DNA from 2 places in the Pantoea sp. SGAir0418 genome. Region 2 is predicted to be linked to the other one. Evidence: predicted binding sites of a transcription regulator. Region 2 holds the regulator's gene; the other holds the start of a gene.

Region 1 (5,430 bases), 190 kb from region 2:
GCGGTACATGCCGGCTTGCAGGGTACGCTCGGCGGCGTGCTGAGCAGTGCCCTCGATCAGCTGCTGGCGGGTGGCGCGACACCGGCATCCCTGCTGGTGGCGATCGGTCCGGCAATCGGCCCGTGCTGCTATGAGCTGGGCGTTGATCGCATCGCACAGATGCAGCAGCGCCCGGACCTGCCGGCGCTAAGCTGGTCACAGCAACAGCCGCATAATCCGCAGGCAATCCGACCTCAGGCGCGGGGGCATCATCAGGGAGTATGGTTTGATTTGCCTCAGCTGGCGCAGGACCTGCTGTTACAGCGCGGCATCCCGGCGGCGCAGATTGATCGCGTGGCGGTGTGTACTTATTGCATGGCGGAGGCGGGATCGAGCTATCGTTATAACACCCATTTTGACAGCGGCTATCAGTCACGTTTCTCGTGGATTCGCCGCCGCGCGTAAGCACGCTTCACCTCCCTGTGAAGCGCGGGCCTTAGTGAATGATGGCGTTGAGCGCCAGCACACCGGCGAGGCCGAGGATGGAGATCAGCGTTTCCATTACCGTCCAGGTTTTCAGCGTTTCAACCACGCTCAGGTTGAAATAGCCTTTGAACAGCCAGAAACCCGGATCGTTCACGTGCGAGGCGATCACGCTACCCGAACCAACGGCCAGCACCATCAGCGCCGGATCGGTATGGGTGGCGGCAATGATCGGCGTCACGATGCCGGCGGTGGTGATCGCCGCGACGGTGGCCGATCCCAGCGCGATGCGCAGCATTGCCGCCACCGTCCAGCACATCAGCAGCGGTGACAGCGACGATCCTTTCATCAGATCGGCAATGTAATTACCGACACCGCTATCTACCAGCACCTGCTTAAAGGCGCCGCCGCCGGCAATGATAAAGACGATCATGGCGATGGCGGCAATCGAATCGCCACACATATCCATCACCTGCTCCATTTTGCGCCCGTTACGCAGACCGAGGGTGAACACCGCAATTACCACGGCGATAAACAGCGCCACCGCCGGGTTGCCGATAAATTCAAAGAACTGGCGCAGCGCATTCTCTTTCGGCATCGTCAGTTCGCAAACTGCCGCAATCGCCATCAAAACCACCGGAATCACTGCAGCAAAGATGCTGATAAAGAAGCCCGGCATCTCCTCTTCGGTGAAAATTTTAGGGTTATACAGCCCTTCCGGCGGCGACTTTTCGAAGCTTTTGAGGAATTTTGAGAAGATCGGGCCGGCAATGATCACCGTCGGGATGGTAATGATTAAGCCGTACAGCAGCGTGGTGCCGAGATTGGCACCAAAGATGGTGGCAATGGCGGTTGGACCGGGATGCGGCGGCAGGAAGCAGTGCGTCACCGACAGCGCTGCCACCATCGGCACGCCGACGTACAGCAGCGGCAGTCCGGCTGCCGCCACGATGGTGAACACCAGCGGCAGCAGCAGCACAAAACCGACTTCATAGAACATCGCCAGACCGACGATCAGTCCGGTGACCACCAGCGCCCACTGCAGCCGCTGTTTACCGAACGCGGCAATCAGCGTGGTGGCCACCCGCTGGGCAGCGCCGGTATCGGACACCAGCCGCCCGAGCATGGCACCAAAGCCGAGGATCATCGCCAGGCCGCCAAGCGTGGAACCAATACCTTTCTGAATCGAGGCCATCACATTGAGCGGCGTCATGCCTTCGGCGATACCTACCACCGCCGAGACAAACACCAACGCAATGAAGCCGTTGACCTTGAAGACAATCATCAGAACCAGCAGCAGTATCACACCCAGCACAATTATGGTTATTGGCATTTTTTATTATCCTTAGGAATACAGAGGGGTGTTTAAGGTTTAGGCGCGCGCCGGCAATTACGCCAGCCGCGCCACGCCATTACACGGCGACGCGCATACCGCCATCAACAAACAGCAGATGGCCATTGACGAAATCAGATGCGCCCGACGCCAGGAACACCGCCGCGCCAATCAGCTCTTCCGGCTTGCCCCAGCGCGCAGCCGGCGTACGTTTGGTCAGCCAGCCGGTGAAGGCCGGATCGTCAGCCAGCGTCTGGGTCATCTCGGTGACGAAATAGCCCGGCGCAATGGCGTTAACCTGAATATTGTGGCGTGCCAGCTCCACGCACATGCCGCGCGTCAGCATGGTGACCGCGCCCTTGGAGGCGGCATAGGGCGTGATGGTGTCGCGGCCCAGTTCGCTCTGCATTGAGCCGATGTTGATGATTTTTCCGCGCTGACGCTGCACCATTCTTTTCGCCACGGTTTGTGACACCAGAAACACCGCTGTCTGGTTGACGGCAATCACGTCGTTCCAGTCCTGCTCGGGAAACTCGAGAAACGGCCGGCGGCGCTGAATGCCGGCATTGTTCACCAGGATATCAATCGCGCCCCACTGACTTTCAATCTCCTCCACCGCCTGCTGAACCTGCGCCGACTGCGTGACGTCAAAGGCCTTCGCCCGTGCGTGATAACCCAGCTCGCGCAGTTTCGCCGCGCCCTGCTCTGCGCCGCACTCGGTGGTGGCGTTGATGATCACCTCCGCGCCCGCCTCCGCCAGACCGCGCGCCAGCAGAAAACCGATGCCGCGCGCCGAACCGGTGAGCAGCACACGCTTGCCCGCCAGGGAAAATAGCTGACTCATACTGACTCCTTAAAACGTTAACTGGACTTTCGCCGCCCGGGTTTTATCACCGGCAAACTGCAGCGCCGCGTCGATATCCTGTAAGTCATACTCGCCGCTGAACAGCGGCAGCGGATTGACCACGCCGCCTGCCAGCCAGTCAACCGCCGTGTTGAATTCGTGGGTGAAACGGAAAGAACCGACCAGATTGATCTCTTTGGCGATCAGCATCATCAGCGGGAAATCCGGAATCGTACCGCCCATGCCAACCTGTACCAGCGTGCCTTTGGCGCACACCACGTCGAGACAGCGCTGCAGCGAAGATGGATGGCCGGAAGCCTCGAAAGCGACATCGAAGAAGCCTTTATCTGCAAGGTAAGGCATGAAATCACCGTCAGCAGCGTGGATCACCCCGGTCGCGCCCATCTGCTGCGCCAGGCTGAGCGAGCGTTCGCTGATATCGCTGCAAATAATCTCTGCAGCTCCACGGGCTTTGGCAGCGGCGGCAATCAGACAGCCAATCGGCCCGACGCCGGAAATGAACACGGTTTTGCCGCTCAGATCGCCCGCCTGCTGCGTGGCGTGGATGCACACGGCCAGCGGTTCAGCAAACACCATTACGCTGTCATCGGCCTCCTGCGGAAACGGCACGCACTGCACGCTATCGACCACCTTGTATTGCGTGAAGCCGCCATCCACGTGTGGCAGATACATGGCGCTGCCGAAAAAGCGCATTGAGGTGCACTGATTTTGCTGCTCGCGCAGACAGTATTTACAACTGCCGCACGGCTTTGAGGGATTGACCGCCACTTTTTGATTGGGCTGGAGCTGCGGATCGTCGCTCTCCACCACGTAGCCGATCACTTCATGGCCGAGGATCATCGGCATCTTCACTTCAAAGCTGCCGACTTTACCTTCCTGATAGTAGTGCAGATCGGACCCGCAGATGCCGCCGCGCGTGATGCGCACCAGCGTGCCGGTGCCGTCCCACTGCACCTGTTGCTGTGCGACGCTGACCTGTTTTTTGCCGGTAATGACGCAGGATTGCGTTTCAATGTTCATCGTAGCCCCTTCAGTGCTGTAGCAATGGGGGCTATCACAGCGGGATACGGCCGGCGAAACTGTGACGAACATCACTCAAAGCGATGTTACAAAACGGCTGTTACCGGGAACGTGATGCAGAGAGGCGGAAAAGCAGACGGCGGCCATCCCTGACCGCCTTAAAGAAGGATTAGCTGCCCGACATCAGGTCGTGGCTGTATTTGAACAATTCCGAATCTGAGCGCAGGCCGAGCTTTTTCAGCGCCGACTGCTTTTGTCCGCTGACGGTTTTGCGGCTGCGTTTAAACTTCACGGCAATTTGCGACACGCTGAGCCCATCCAGAAAACAGCGCACCACTTCTACTTCGCGCGGGCTGAGGGTTTTGACCTTCTCATACATATTGCCTTTGCTGGAGAGATCGAGGTTTTCGTTGATGGCGTCTTCATTCATCACGTAGAGGTTTTCCACCTCGTACGCCACTTCCTGTGACAGGAATAGCCGCCCCTGCGCCACCTGACGAATCGCCTGGACGATCTCCTGCATATTGTGGCTTTTTCCAATAAAGCCCTTAACGCCGGCGCTCAGCACCATTTTGACAATCGCCGGACTCTCCATGGACGATGAGATCAATATCTTTTGCTGCGGATAGTGATTTCGCAGCTGTTTCACCAGGGCCAGGCCATCCAGTTCCCGCTCGCCCAGCAAAAAGTCCAGCACCAGCACATCCACCGTAGTGCTGCGCAGCTGACTAAACAATTCATTACTTGAAGACCAGGTCCCGACCAGATGAATATCGGGTTCGTGTTTCAGGCATAACTCGAAAACGGTACGAACCATCGGGTGATCATCAAGGACAGCGACACGCACCTGTTTATTATGTGCATATACCATTCTTTTATTCCTTTATTACAGTCTCAATTTTGTCCAGTACTGATAACCACACCAGTGAAAATGACCTGAAAGTATGCGCTGACCGCTGCCGGGAAAATCGCTTGCAACGGTTTAAACCAAACGTCACCAGGTTAACAAAAATTAGAATTTTGCTTACGCGTTTAACTTATTACCGCTAATTAAAAGGTAGTTTTACCAGATGAATGGACAGCAGCGGTTAGCGGCCCCGGAAAAACTGCGAAAATTCTGACGTAACTCTGCGAATGGACCACATAAGAATTGTCTTGAAAGGTCATTTTATGGATAAACCGTTGAAATATTTGAAATCAAAGCAAAAGCAATATCTAAAAAAAACCACGGATGTTAATAATAAGTTAAACATTCGAGAATGGTCGCAAAATATCCTTAATGCGGCATTAGATCAGGCAGGCGGGAAAAATCTCTTTATACTCCTTTTCCCTTATCGGCATTAATGACTTTATTTTCTTCAGGAACGCACGGTGTTTAATCCTGTTAATTTCATCCGTCTGACGGGCGTGGTCCTGTTTATTTTTTTTGCCGGCGCGCTGCAGGCGCAGGTCAAACCATTGCAGCTTTTAGCGCGTTACGATACCGCACAGCCCGCGCTGCAGCTGGCTGAGCCCATCTCTTCTGCCTTTCGAAATAAAGTGATTAAAGTCGCAGTGGCCGGTAAATCACAGCCACCAATATATATGGATACCGATACGCGCCGCTTCGAAGGCCTGAGCGCCGACTACCTGTCGCTGATTCAAAGCATGCTGGAGACCAGTATTGAGCTTTATCACTTCCCGAGTCATAGCGCCGCGCAGCAGGCGGTGCTGAAAGGCGAAATGCATATGCTGGCGATTTACGTCGCCC
Region 2 (5,430 bases):
CTTTGGCGTCAGCATGGTGTGCTCGCGCGCCAGAATGGTCATGGCGTTGATGTGCTCGACGATAAACTGGCTGTGAGTCACCCACAGGCGCATATCTTTCAGATACTGAAAGTTAAAGCCCGGTTCGGTGGACGCCTGGTTGAGCGAGTTAAACAGCGCGTTGTGCGCCTGGTTAACCTTGACGCGCTGATACGCCAGCTTCTCCGGCGCCTGCTCCGGACCGAGCAGCAGGCGCAGCGCCTCCTGATAAGCCTCCAGCGCATCGTGCGCATTATTGCGCAGCAGCCCGCTCTGCCACTGCGGCCATAGCCAGATCATACCGGCGAAGGCAATCAGGCAGCCCATCAGCGTATCCATCATGCGTGGCAGCAGGAACTGCGCGCCATTCAGTGACAGCAGCTGCAGCGAATACACCGCCGTCACCGTAAAGCCAATCATCGACCAGCCATAATATTTACGCGTGATCAGATAGCTGGCGAGCGTGATGACCAGCATGGTCAGCAGGGCAATCGACTCCGGAACAGCAAAGCGCAGCGACGCCGCGGCGATCAGCAAGCCGGCGAAGGTGCCGAGCGCCCGGTGCTGAATGCGCACGCGCGTGGCGCTGTAGCCGTTCTGGCTGACAAACATGATGGTCATCAGAATCCAGTAAGGCTTGGGAATATTGAAGAACAGCGCCAGCGCGCTGCCGAACATTAGCATCACCGCGAAGCGCGCCGCCGTCCGCAGCGCGGCAGATTTCAGCGACAGGTAGCTGCGCAGCGCCGGCAGCAGCGGCAGGCGGCGCTGGCGATCGGCCATCAGGTCGCGGGTGTACAGTGGCTTCTGCGTGCGCAGCACGCGGGCGATGCGGCTGAAATGGTAGAGGCAGAAATTACCGACCGGATTATCCGGGTGCTGCCGGGCAATTTTCTCCAGCGCGCCGAGCGGCTTCTCCATGTGGAAGCGTTCCGGCAGCTGGTGATAGAGAATGGCATCGGCCAGCACGCGCAGCCGTGCCGAAATGATTTTCGCGTTCCAGCGGATCACCGCCTCGGCGTGGCTCTGCTCCACCAGCTTTTGCACCTCTTCCGGCTGGTGCAGGCTGACCGAGATATGTTCCTGCAGATCGAGCGCGACCTGGAAAGCGCGCGTCAGGCGTTTATGGCTGTTATCACGGCTGGCGGACAGCATATGCATCTGCTGGTAGCAGGTGGTGATCAGATCGACCGCTTTCTGCTGGCGCGCCAGTAGCGGCGGCAGCGCTTTTTCCGGATCGGTCAGCTGCGTCAGCAGGGTGTATTTGGCGTCGCAGTAATCGGCCAGCTCGCGGTACAGCAGGCTGAGGGTCTCGCGCATCGGCTGCTCTTTCCACAGCCAGAACCAGAACCAGTTAAACAGCCCGTACCACAGCGTCCCGCCGATATACAGCAGCGGCGGGACCCACATCGGCATACGGCCGACGAGGCTTAAGGTAAAGATGGCGGCGATCAGCGTGCCGGGCAGCAAACGACCATGCAGCGGGCTGATTTCACCGGTCACGCCCACCAGCAGCGGCAACACCAGCAGAATCAGCGGCAGCGGCACAGCGTAAGCCGTGAGGTACTGAATCAGAAAACTGCCGCTGGCGAACAGTGCGCCGCCGACAATCAGCCGTTTGAAGAACCGCTTGTGTGGCGTATCCAGACCGGCGATGTTGCAGCAGGCCGGCACCAGGGAGAACAGCAGCCCTTTTTGCAGATCGCCAAACAGCCAGCCGAGCGCCACAGGCAGGCACAGCACCAGCGTTTGCCGCAGCGCATAGTTAACTTCCGGATGATAGATGATTCGACGCCACATCAGCTCATCGTAAACAGAAACGGCGCGATGTTGCCATCACGCCGTAGGTGAGAAGAAATCAGCGGGTGCCGTAAACGACGATGGTTTTGCCGTGTGCAGAGATCAGGTTCTGATCTTCCAGCATTTTCAGGATACGACCCACGGTTTCGCGTGAGCAGCCCACGATCTGACCAATCTCCTGACGGGTGATTTTGATCTGCATACCGTCCGGGTGGGTCATGGCATCAGGCTGTTTCGCCAGGTTGAGCAGCGTTTGCGCGATACGGCCGGTCACATCGAGGAAGGCAAGGTTGCCGACTTTTTCAGATGTTACCTGCAGGCGACGCGCCATCTGCGCCGACAGGCGCATTAAAATATCCGGATTGACCTGAATCAGCTGACGGAATTTTTTGTAGGAAATTTCAGCCACTTCGCAGGCGGTTTTCGCACGTACCCAGGCGCTACGCTCCTGGCCCTCTTCAAACAGGCCGAGCTCACCGATGAAATCCCCCTGATTGAGGTAGGAGAGAATCATCTCTTTGCCTTCTTCATCTTTAATCAGTACCGCGACGGAACCTTTCACGATGTAGTACAGCGTTTCCGCTTTCTCACCCTGATGGATGAGGGTGCTTTTGGATGGATATTTGTGAATATGGCAATGGGACAGGAACCATTCGAGTGTAGGGTCTGTTTGCGGTTTGCCGAGAACCATTCGCTATTATCCTCTGTTGTAATCGTGCCCAAAATACAGGGGGCAGTTTTCCCTGTCAGGCGGTGAAATCGTCCAGCGTTTCCCGTGAGGGACAGTTATTCGGGGGTGGATTCGTAAGCGATGCTTTTGATTCGTCCCGCTTTCGTCTTTCGTGACGAAAATATTTTCAGCACTGTTTGTAGCATAGCTTTTGCAACCTGTCTCCTGTTGTCTCGCTTCAGCAGGTGGGGGATGCGTCTGCATTGCTGTTTGTCAGGTGAAAGCGTACTCTGGCGGCAAAACCGCCGCTTCAGGAGAAAGAATAATGCAGGCACGAGTGAAATGGGTGGAAGGGCTGACCTTTCTCGGAGAATCCTCATCCGGTCATCAGGTATTAATGGACGGCAATTCCGGTGATAAAGCGCCCAGCCCGATGGAGATGGTGTTGATGGCTGCGGGCGGCTGCAGCGCGATTGACGTGGTGTCGATTCTGCAAAAGGGGCGCAACGATGTCGCCGATTGTGAAGTCAAACTGACCTCGGAACGCCGCGAAGAAGCGCCACGCATTTTTACGCATATCAATCTGCATTTTATTGTCAGCGGCAAAGCGCTGAGCGATAAAGCGGTAGCGCGCGCGGTGGATCTGTCCGCGGAGAAGTACTGCTCGGTCGCGATCATGCTGGGCAAGGGCGTCGAGATAACGCACAGCTACGAAGTGGTGGAGCTGTAATCCAGCCGGGAGCGCGGCCCTGCGCTCCCGATCTCAGTTCCTCACGGCGAAACTGGCGTATTAGCCTGCGCTATTCAATACGTTTTCCTTCAATCAACCGCTGCACCAGCGGCGTCATGATCAACTCCATCGCCAGTCCCATCTTGCCGCCCGGCACCACCAGCGTATTCATGTGGGAAATAAACGAGCCCTGGATCATCGCCAGTAAATAAGGAAAAGCGATGCCCTCCAGGCCGCGAAAATGGATCACCACAAAGCTCTCATCCAGCGACGGGATTTCACGCGCGGCAAACGGGTTCGAGGTATCCACGGTCGGCACGCGCTGGAAGTTGAGGTGCGTGCGGGAAAACTGCGGCGTGATGTAGTTGATGTAGTCTTCCATCGAACGCACCACCGAATCCATCACCGCTTCGCGCGAATGGCCGCGCTCGCTGGTGTCGCGTACCAGTTTCTGAATCCACTCCAGATTAACAATCGGTACCACGCCAACCAGCAGATCGACGTGTTCAGCCACGTTATGCTGCTGCGTCACCACGCCGCCGTGCAGGCCTTCATAGAACAGCACATCGGTGTTTTCCGGCAGCGGCTGCCAGGGTGTAAACGTGCCCGGCACCTGATTCCACGGCACCGCTTCATCGTAGGTGTGCAGATATTTGCGCGACTGGCCGAGTCCGCTCTGACCATAGTCGCGGAAAGTCTGCTCCAGCAGGCCGAAGTCGTTGGCTTCCGGGCCAAAGTAGCTGATGTGACGCCCGAGGTCGCGCGCCTTACGAATCGCCATGTCCATTTCCGGACGGGTATAGCGATGGAAACTGTCGCCTTCTACTTCCGCCGCGTGCAGATCCAGCTGCTGGAAAATTTTACGGAAGGCGAGACTGGTGGTGGTGGTTCCGGCGCCGCTGGAACCGGTAACGGCTATGACTGGATGCCTGGCTGACATAACAGCGCTCCCTGTGAAGTCCGGCGATGAGCATTGTTAACACGAATTGCCGCCTGACGCATTAGCCGCGAAATTCACGCCGCGGCATAATATTGACCGATTCATGCAATTCTGACCACACCAGTACCACCTCGCCCTGCTCGAGCTGGCGGCGCACGTCGGCCACTTTCTGCGTCAGGCTGCGCTCCTGCTCGCCATAATCGGTGCCTTCACGCAGCACAAAACTTTCTATCAGGTTTTCCAGCGTTGTCGGGTCGAGTTCTTGCCAGGGAATAATCACAGTTACATATCCAGATAAGTTGAGAGCCAGTCCGGCACGCGCTGCTCCAGCCACATTTTGGGTCGCAGCAGGCTGCCGCCCACGAAGCCGACGTGACCGCCTTGCTGCGTCAGCTGATACTCAATTGTGGCAGACAACTGCTGCGGCTGCGGGATCACCGCATCGGTCATAAAGGGATCATCTTTAGCATGGATGATCAGCAGCGGCTTGCGCACGCCGGTCAGCAATGGCATGGCGCTGGCGCGCTGATAATAGTCGCGCGCATCAATAAAACCGTGGGCGCGGGCGGTAATCGCATCATCAAACTCACGCAGCCGGCGGAAGGCGCGCAGCTGCGTCAGATCGACCGGCAGCGTGCCCGGCCAGGCGCGCAGTTTGCGCGTGGCGTTTTTCTTCAGCTGGGTCAGCAGGTAGTGCTGATAAAAGCGTGAAAAGCCCACGTCCAGCTTCTGGCTGCACGGCTCCAGCGCCAGCGGCGCGGAAATGGCGACCGCGGCATCCAGCGGGGCCGACGTGCCCTGCAGCCCCAGCAGACAGGCCAGCATATTGCCGCCAAGCGAAACGCCGACCGCGGCAGTCGGCACCGTGCCCCATTCGCGCTGCAGCCAGTGCAGAAAATAGGTCGCATCTTCAGTTTCACCGGAGTGATAGATGCGCTGCAGACGGTTAGGCTCGCCGCTGCAGCCGCGGAAGTGCATGATCACCGCCAGCCAGCCGCGCGCCTGACACGCCTGCATCAGCCCATGGGCATACGGGCTGCGGAAACTGCCTTCCAGCCCGTGGAACAGCACCATACGCGGCTTGTGACGTGCCTGTGCCGGATCTTCGCTCCACGCCAGATCGACGAAGTCGCCGTCCGGCAGATCGAGGCGCTGCCAGTGCGGGCGCAGCGTGACGCGCCGGCGCAGCAGGCGCGGCAGCAGCGTTTGCAGATGCGCATTGCCGAAGCCGCGCAGCGGGGTAAAGCGCTCGCCGCTCGGGCGATCAAAATA

Evidence for each region. The regulator CRP, encoded in region 2, controls carbon source genes, mostly activating them, when cyclic AMP is high. The targets are predictions, from matches to a motif close to ATGTGANNNNNNTCACAT.
Region 1: the regulator CRP is predicted to act here: its motif matches at 3,740-3,757, upstream of idnD (L-idonate 5-dehydrogenase).

What each region holds. Positions count from the first base shown of each region.
Region 1 is NZ_CP027911.1:491,572-497,001, reverse strand. It holds gene C1N84_RS02350 (polyphenol oxidase family protein) at 1-444, shown strand, start outside; gene C1N84_RS02345 (gluconate:H+ symporter) at 476-1,795, opposite strand; gene idnO (gluconate 5-dehydrogenase) at 1,875-2,639, opposite strand; gene idnD (L-idonate 5-dehydrogenase) at 2,649-3,680, opposite strand; gene C1N84_RS02330 (response regulator transcription factor) at 3,850-4,551, opposite strand; gene C1N84_RS02325 (hypothetical protein) at 4,851-5,024, shown strand; gene C1N84_RS02320 (ATP-binding protein) at 5,052-5,430, shown strand, end outside.
Region 2 is NZ_CP027911.1:306,445-311,874, forward strand. It holds gene C1N84_RS01305 (YccS/YhfK family putative transporter) at 1-1,818, opposite strand, end outside; gene crp (cAMP-activated global transcriptional regulator CRP) at 1,877-2,509, opposite strand; gene C1N84_RS01315 (OsmC family protein) at 2,814-3,218, shown strand; gene C1N84_RS01320 (phosphoribulokinase) at 3,289-4,158, opposite strand; gene C1N84_RS01325 (YheU family protein) at 4,220-4,438, opposite strand; gene C1N84_RS01330 (hydrolase) at 4,441-5,430, opposite strand, start outside.